DNA from 2 places in the Laedolimicola intestinihominis genome. Region 1 is predicted to be linked to the other one. Evidence: riboswitches for the same ligand, from Rfam matches in the RefSeq annotation. Region 1 holds a riboswitch; the other holds the start of a gene.
What was found. Region 1 has a riboswitch for cobalamin ahead of WMO29_RS00520 (tRNA threonylcarbamoyladenosine dehydratase). Riboswitches for the same ligand answer to the same signal wherever they lie in the genome.
Positions count from the first base shown of each region.

Region 1 (4,330 bases):
CTCGGGGAGGAGAAGGTAGAAAAGGTAAAAACCTCCCGCCGTGCCATGAAGGCGGACGCCTGCATCCTGGCTATGGGAATCCGTCCCAATACGGAATTTTTACAGGACGCCGGTCTGGAAATGTTCAAAGGAGCTCTGTTGACAAATCAGGCGCTGCAGACAAATGATCCGGATATCTACGCGGTCGGCGACTGCGCTATGGTAACGAACCGGATTACCGGAAAGCCCCAGTGGTCTCCCATGGGTTCCACTGCCAATATCGCAGGCCGGGCAGCTGCCATGCATCTGGCCGGAAAGAAAATCAGCTATCCGGGAGTCCTGGGAACCGGTGTGGCAAAGCTTGCAGGCATCCAGATTGGAAGAACCGGCCTCACAGAGCAGGCGGCAAAGGATGCAGGATATCCGGTGGAAAGTGTCATCTGTGTGGTAGATGACAAGGCCCATTATTATCCGGGAGCAGATTTGTTTGTCATCAAGCTGGTGGCAGATCGGGAAAGCCACAGACTGCTGGGAATGCAGACGGCAGGCAAAGGCGCCGTGGACAAGCTGGCAGATATTGCTGTTACAGCGATTTCCATGAAAGCAACGCTGGAGGATCTGCAGTATATGGATTTTGCATATGCACCGCCCTTCTCCACCGCCATTCATCCGCTGCAGCATGCAGTGAATATTCTGCTGAATAAGCTGAACGGGGAGCTGGACAGCATGACGGCCGCAGAGTATGCGGAAGAAGGAGAAAATTATCGGATCGTGGATGCGGGTATTACACCGTCGCTGCACGGGTATCCCTATGTGGATCTGAACAGCCTGGACGGTCCGGCAGACGGGCTTGGCAGGAACGAAAAGCTGCTTTTGGTATGTTCCAAGGGAAAACGGGCTTATCTGGTGCAGAACCGTCTGAAGGCTTACGGATATACGGATACAAAGGTACTGGAGGGCGGCATGACCTTCCATACAGAATTAACAGAGGAAGAATAAAAGGAGGCACGCAATGGCTACATTAACAATCAGCAAGGAAGATGAAAAGCGCGTAAAGGCAATGGGATTTCTGAGCAATAAGGGAACCGATAATTTCTCGGCAAGAATCATTACTGTCAATGGAAAGATAACGGCTGCGCAGCAGAGATGCATTGCGGAAGCGGCGGAAAAATTCGGAAACGGAGTGATAACCTTTACCACCCGTTTGACGGTGGAGGTACAGGGCGTTCCCTACGACAAAATCGAAGAATTCAAGGAATATATTGCCAGAGAAGGACTAATTACAGGTGGAACCGGTTCTGTGGTACGCCCGGTTGTAGCCTGTAAGGGAACCACCTGCCAGTATGGACTTTTGGATTCCTTCGCCATTTCCGAGGAAATCCATCACCGTTTTTATGAGGGGTATCACACGGTAAAGCTGCCGCACAAATTTAAGATTGCGGTAGGCGGCTGCCCCAACAATTGTGTAAAACCGGATTTAAATGATTTGGGAATCATCGGTCAGAGAATCCCCGAATTTGACGAGGATAGCTGTAACGGATGTAAGAAGTGCAGCGTAGAGGCAGCCTGTCCCATCGGCGCGGCAAAGGTGAAGGACGGCGTTCTGGAGATTAACAAAGAAATCTGTAACAACTGCGGCCGCTGTGTGGGTCAATGCCGTTTCGACGCCATCGAAGACGGTCAGTACGGATTTAAGATTTACATCGGCGGCCGCTGGGGCAAAAAAATCAATCACGGAAAAGCGCTGCGTAAGGTGTTCACCAGTAAGGAAGAAGCCTTAAACGTGATTGAAAAGGCGATTCTCCTGTATCGGGAGCAGGGCATTACCGGCGAACGTTTCGCTGCGACCATCGAACGTCTCGGCTTCGATAACGTGGAGCAGCAGCTTCTGTCTGATGAAATTCTGGAGAGAAAGCAGGAGATTCTGGATGCGCAGCTTCATCTGACAGGAGGAGCAACCTGTTAAAAGGGAAACCCTATAGGGTATATTTTGTTGACGAAAGCCCGTCTGTATGCTACACTGACTAAGGTATAACGCAGAGAGTATGCATGATGCATAAAGCAGGGGAATCAGGTGGAAGGCCTGAGCGATCCGGTCACTGTAAGCAGCGTGTCTGCAAGCCAGGCTACCTGCTCTTTGCGGGAAATGGACAGGCTTCCGTGGAAAGCGGTTCCGGATACAGTTGACAGCAGGAAAAGAAAAATAACTGTCGATCAAAGGGAGAGATCTGTCAATACGGATCTCTCCTGTTTTCTGTGCTGGAAAATTTCGACAGCTTTCCTGCGGTGAGAGGAGATACAGAAAAAATGTTAAACCAGTTTTCAAGAACTGAATTATTGCTGGGAAAGGAAGCCATGGAGCTTCTTAAGGAAGCCCGGGTGGCTGTCTTTGGTATCGGTGGCGTGGGTGGCTATGTAGTGGAGGCCCTGGCCCGGAGCGGCGTGGGGGCTTTCGATCTGATTGACGACGATAAGGTATGTCTGACGAACCTGAACCGTCAGATTATCGCTACCCGGAAAACCGTAGGCCGGTACAAAACCGACGTAATGAAGGAGCGGATTCTGGATATCAATCCGGAGGCTCAGGTGGAGACGCACCGCTGCTTCTTCCTTCCGGAGAATAAGGAACAGTTTGACTTTGGCAGCTATACCTATGTGGTGGACGCCATTGACACGGTCACCGCGAAGATTTCTCTGGCAGAGGAATGTGAAAAGGCTGGCGTACCCCTTATCAGCAGCATGGGAGCAGGCAATAAACTGAACCCCTTTCTGTTTGAGGTGGCGGATATCTACCAGACCAGCGTATGCCCGCTGGCGAGAGTGATGCGGCAGGAGCTGAAAAAACGGGGCATTCCGAAGCTGAAGGTGCTTTATTCCAGAGAGAAGGCGGTGCGCCCCATCGAGAACGGGGAAGTAAGCGGGGAATGCCCAGAGCGGCGATCGGTTCCCGGCTCTACCGCGTATGTACCGTCCGTAGCGGGACTTCTGATCGCAAGTGAAATCGTAAAGGATCTGACCGAGGACGCCATGAACCGCGCCCGGGCAGCCCAGGAGCAGGAGGAGAATAAATAGATGAAGGGTAAATTATACGGCATCGGCGTGGGTCCGGGCGATCCGGAGCTTTTGACACTGAAAGCAAAGCGGATTCTGGATGCGGCAGATATCATTGCGGTTCCGGTAAAAGAGGCCGGAGAGATGAGCACCGCACTGGAAATTATCCGTCCGGTGGTGGATTTGGAGCATAAGAGCCTGATGGAAGTCATTTTCCGGATGGCAAAGGACAGGGAAGAACGGAAAAAATGCAGAGCCGCAGCCTGTGAGCAGCTGACGGCGGAGCTTTCCCGCGGAAAAAGCATTGCCATGATTACCCTGGGTGATGTGTCCGTGTACAGCACGTATATGTATGTGAACCAGTATGTGGCAGAGCATGGCTTTGAAACGGAGATTATCCCGGGTATCCCATCCTTCTGCAGCGGAGCGGCTGCGGCCCGGTTACCGCTGATGGAGGGAAATGAGTCCCTGGTGATCGTGCCCTCCGTCCGTGCGGAGCAGCAGGTGGAGGAGGCCATCGCCCACTATGACAACGTGGTCATCATGAAGGCAGGAGGCAGCATTGGCCGCATCCTGGAGCTGATGAAAAAGTATGACCGCGCGGAAAGCTGCGCTACGGTCATCAGCTGCGTGGGTATGAAGGACGAATATATCGGATCCCTGGATCCGGAGAGAACATACAGTTACTTTACAACCGTCATCATTAAGAGAGAGAAGAGGTAAAACAATGGTATCATTTATCGGAGCAGGCCCGGGAGATCCGGAGCTTCTGACAATTAAGGGAAAGAAACTGATCGACAGCGCGGATATTATCATTTACGCAGGTTCTCTGGTAAACCCCAAGGTGCTGACGGACGCCAAGGAGGGCGCGCAGATCTATAACAGCGCCACCATGACCCTGGAAGAGGTTCTGGCTGTCATGAAGGACGGCGAAGCCAAGGGCCTGAAGGTGGTCCGTGTACATACCGGCGACCCGGCTATCTTCGGCGCGCACCGGGAGCAGATGGACGCTCTCGATCGCATGGGTATCGAGTATGAGGTCATTCCGGGGGTCAGCTCTTTCCTGGCGACTGCGGCAGCCCTGAAGAAGGAATACACGCTGCCGGGTGTGAGCCAGACGGTGATCCTGACCCGCATGGAGGGCAGAACGCCCATGCCGGAGGGGGAAAAGCTTCAGGATCTGGCCAGACATCACGCCACCATGATCATTTTCCTGAGCATCGGTATGATGGATGAGCTGTCCGCAACCCTTCGGAAAGAATATCGTCCGGATACACCTGTGGCAGTTGTATACAAGGCA
Region 1 is NZ_JBBMFE010000001.1:132,693-137,022, forward strand. Features, by position in the region: gene WMO29_RS00510 (FAD-dependent oxidoreductase) at 1-978, shown strand, start outside; gene WMO29_RS00515 (ferredoxin-like domain-containing protein) at 992-1,945, shown strand; cobalamin riboswitch at 2,004-2,131, shown strand; gene WMO29_RS00520 (tRNA threonylcarbamoyladenosine dehydratase) at 2,287-3,051, shown strand; gene cobI (precorrin-2 C(20)-methyltransferase) at 3,052-3,753, shown strand; gene cobM (precorrin-4 C(11)-methyltransferase) at 3,758-4,330, shown strand, end outside.

Region 2 (4,330 bases), on a different contig from region 1:
CTCATAATCGGTCCAGTTATCTGCGATCCACATGACAATCTCCTTTGGTCTTTAAAAATAAGCGGAAAATACTGTCCACCACCATGATGGACAGGGCGATCATTCCCGCCACAATCAGTGTCTGAATAATATAATAGGAAGTCATTCCGTCGGAACGGATGACAGAGTGGGCGATGCGGAACATGCCCGCGCCCGGCACCAGCGGTAAGATGCCCGGGATGACGAAAATCGTGACCGGAGCCTTCAGGACCCTTGCGAAAATCTGGCCGCAGAGGGAGACGAGACAGCCGGACAGAAAGGTGGACATGGCCACAGACAGATTGATTCCGATGAGAAACAGATAGATCCACCAGCCCACCGCGCCGGTGAAACCGGCCCAGATGATATATTTGCGCGGTACGTGCAGCAGAAAAGAAAAGGCCACAACGGAAAAAAACGCGCCGATAACCTGTATCAGCATAAAAGCCTCCTTACTGAATGAAACGAAGTCCGATGACAATACCCATAGCTACAGAGGCGGCGACCACAAAGGCCTCCATCATCCGGGCGGAGCCGGAGATATAATCCCCGTGCAGGGTGTCAAAGACCGCGTTGGTGATGGCTACGCCGGGAACCAGGGGCATGATGGCCGCGATGATGATGGAATCCAGGTTCCCTATAATAGGAAGAAACTTCAGAAGTCCGCCTGCGAACAGTGAGATTACCACGGCGCTCAGCAGGATTCCGAAGAAGGCGGGCAGCTTCATGCGGTTGCACAGATACAGGCAGATGGCCATGAAAAATCCGGCCACGCCCGCCACAAAGGCCTCCTGCCAGGTTCCGCCGTAGGTCAGTGCAAAGGCCGCGGCCACGCCCGCGTTGGCCAGCAGAAAGGCCTGGGGAGGGTGCGGTTCCTTTTTCAGCTTTTTTATCTGCCGGAAGGCTTCCTTCAGTTCCAGCTCCCCGCTGCAGAGTCCTCTGGAAATACTGTTAATTTCGTCGATGATACTCAGGTTCGTGCCACGGCTGTGAATCCGGCGGGTCACCGTCATGGACTGGATGGACGGGTCGTCCAGAGTGACCAGAAAGCCGGTCACCATCACGAAAGCTTCGGCGGTCTTCAGCCCCGACAGCTCCAGCATCCGCTGCATGGTATCCTCCACCCGGTAGGTCTCAGCCCCGTTGGCCAGCATCAGCTCCCCCGCCATGACGGCGGTGTCGAGCAAAAGTTTGTAATCCATTTGTCTGATTTCCTTATACCTGATTTTGTATTGAGAATAATCTATGCCCATTATACCTATGTAAGAGAAGCGGGTCAAGGAAAGTATGGATAGAAAGAGAAATAATTCCTGTTTCCGAAGGGACAGGCTGAATTACCGGAAGATAAAAATGGAAAAATCTTGACAGATATAGAGAAATCAAGTAAAATAAACGGGCATAGTGTTGTCAGTCGCGTACGGCGGCTGATAAAGAATAGAGAATCATGTGGAAATCATGGACGGTACCGCCACTGTATACATAAAGAATGATCCTTAGATGAAAGTCCGCCATTGGGGTAAACCTGAGAAGGCGTGGAGAGTTCGCTGGGCTTCTTCCCTGAATATGTGAGTCAGGAGAACTGCTATGCAGCAACCTTAGCGGACGATCTATTTGCGAAGGCTTATTTCCCATGTAAAATCGGTCATGGATGCAAAAGCATCCATGGCTTTTTTGTGTAATGAAGTCGCTTTTCTTATTGAAACGGAGGAAAACAGTGAAAAAGAACAGGCTCGTATCCAGACTTATCCAGATGTGCGTAGTGCTGATAGGCATTTCCTTTCTGACCTTTTTATTAACCTACCTTGCGCCGGGCGATCCGGCCACAGCTATGTATGATTCCCTGGGAATTACTCCGAGTCCGGAAATGCTGGAGCAGGCCAGGCAGTCCATGGGACTGGACAAACCCTTTTTACAGCAATATGTGGACTGGATAGGCGGTATTTTTCACGGAGATTTTGGAACCTCCTTCAGTAAAAGCGCCCCGGTACTGGATCTGCTGATGAAAAGACTGCCGGCAACGTTCCGGCTGGCCCTGTTTTCCCTGGGACTGATGTTAATTATTTCGGTTCCCCTTGGAATTCTTTCAGCGGTCAGACAGGACGGGATAGCGGATTATATCGTTCGCTTTCTTTCTTTCCTGGGTATTTCGCTTCCGGGCTTCCTGATTGGCCTGATCTTATTATATGTCTTCGCTTTGAAGCTGGGACTGGTAAAGGTGGCGAGCAGCTCCGTCGGAATGGAACAGATGCTGTTGCCGGGGATTACGCTGGCCATTGCCATGGCCTCCAAATATTCCAGACAGGTGCGCACGGCGGTGCTGGAGGAGTTGCACCAGGATTACGTGACAGGCGCGAGAGCCCGTGGAATGAATCAGTGGGAAATACTGTTCCGCCAGGTTCTTCCCAACGCCATGCTTCCGCTGGTTACCATGCTGGGGCTTTCCTTTGGATCACTTCTCGGAGGAACCTCGGTGGTGGAGATTATTTTCTCCTACCCGGGACTGGGTATCCTGGCGGTGGGAGCGGTAAAGGCGCGGGATTATCCGCTGATCCAGGGCTTCGTATTATGGATAGCCCTGATCTATATGGTGGTAAATCTGCTGGTGGATATATCCTATCATTATATTGATCCGAGGATCAGGGAGGGGGAGGACTGATGAAAAAGAATACAAGATTTGCGGTGCTTTCCATTCTGGTTTTCCTTATCCTGGCAGTGGCATTCCTGGCGGACAAAATCGTTCCCTACGATCCGTTGAGCGCGTCACTGAGCGACGCGTTCCAGGCGCCCGGAAAAGAACACTATTTTGGAACCGACGCGCTGGGACGGGACGTGTTCTCCCGGGTGCTCTGCGGGGCGACCACCAGTGTATACAGCGTACTGATTCTGGTGGCGGTAATCCTGGTTGTGGGTACCTTTCTTGGAATCATAGCAGGGTATTTCGGCGGGGTGACAGACGCGGTAATCATGAGAGTGGGCGATATGATGATCGCCTTCCCAGATCTGATTCTGGCTATGGCAATCGCTGGAATTCTTGGGCCAAGCCTGAAAAATTCCATGATTGCAATCGCGGCGGTAAGCTGGACCAGATACGCCAGACTTTCCAGAAGTCTGGTGCTGAAGATACGGAACAGGACTTATATATCGGCGGCGGAAATCTCAGGATCCAGACATGGCAGAATCCTGATGAGATATATGCTGCCCAACGCGCTCCCCACGATGATCATTACGGCGGCGACGGATATCGGCACCATCATGCTGTCGCTGGCAAGCCTGTCCTTCCTTGGTTTTGGAATCCAGCCCCCTACGCCGGAATGGGGATATATGCTGAGCGAGGGAAGAACTTATATACTGAGCAGCCCGTGGCTGCTGTTTTGTCCGGGACTTGCGGTCTTTATTACGGTAGTCATCTTTAATCTCTGGGGTGACTGTATTAGAGATATGATAGATCCAAATGCAACAGAAAAACGAAGAAAGAAGAGGAGAAAGAGAAGATGAACGGAAAAAAACTGATTGCCCTTGCCCTTAGCCTGTGCCTTGCGGGCAGTATCACAGCATGCGGCGGCAGCGCAGGAACAGAGCAGAAAGCAGCGTCAGACGGAGGAAGCGCGAAAACACAGCTAAATGTGGCGACAGAGTTGACCAGCGCAACCCTGGATCCGGCAGATGACTGGAACAGCTGGTTTGTGATGCGCTGGGGCGCGTTGGAAACGCTGACCCGTTTTGAGGACGACGGCACCGTGTCACCGTGGTTGGCAGAAGACTGGTCTGTAGCGGACGATCAGCTGACCTGGACTATAAAGCTGAAAGAAAATGTAACCTTCTCCAATGGAGAATCGATGACGGCGACAAAGGTTCAGGAATCCCTGGAGAGATTATTTGAGGTGACAGATCCCAATAAGGGCGGAAATGGAAACCCCTGGAATTATTTCACATATGACAGTATCAGCGCAGACGATGAAGCCTGGACTGTGACGATTGTAACAAGTGAGCCGACCGTAGACCTGCCGGGCTGCCTTGCGTATCCCTGGTATGGCATTATCGATGTGGCTGGCTCTGCGGATCGCGATATCGCTGCGGACGGACCGATTTGTACAGGACCCTACTGCTTTGTATCCAACGATCCGGAGCATGATATCCAGCTGGTAAAAAATGACAATTACTGGGACGGTGAAGTACCCTTTGAGACGGTCAATGTCATGAAGCTCGGGGAGGCTTCTGCCCGCGCAATGGCCCTGCAGGACGGTTCAGCCGACATGGGAATCAATATTGCGGCGTCTGACAGAGCGGTCCTGGAGAATGCGGGTACCTATCA
Region 2 is NZ_JBBMFE010000002.1:317,893-322,222, reverse strand. Features, by position in the region: gene WMO29_RS03925 (class I SAM-dependent methyltransferase) at 1-33, opposite strand, end outside; gene WMO29_RS03920 (threonine/serine exporter family protein) at 17-460, opposite strand; gene WMO29_RS03915 (threonine/serine exporter family protein) at 471-1,220, opposite strand; cobalamin riboswitch at 1,401-1,619, shown strand; gene nikB (nickel ABC transporter permease) at 1,733-2,674, shown strand; gene nikC (nickel transporter permease) at 2,674-3,513, shown strand; gene WMO29_RS03900 (ABC transporter substrate-binding protein) at 3,510-4,330, shown strand, end outside.
Region 2: another riboswitch for cobalamin. It lies ahead of nikB (nickel ABC transporter permease); the one in region 1 lies ahead of WMO29_RS00520 (tRNA threonylcarbamoyladenosine dehydratase).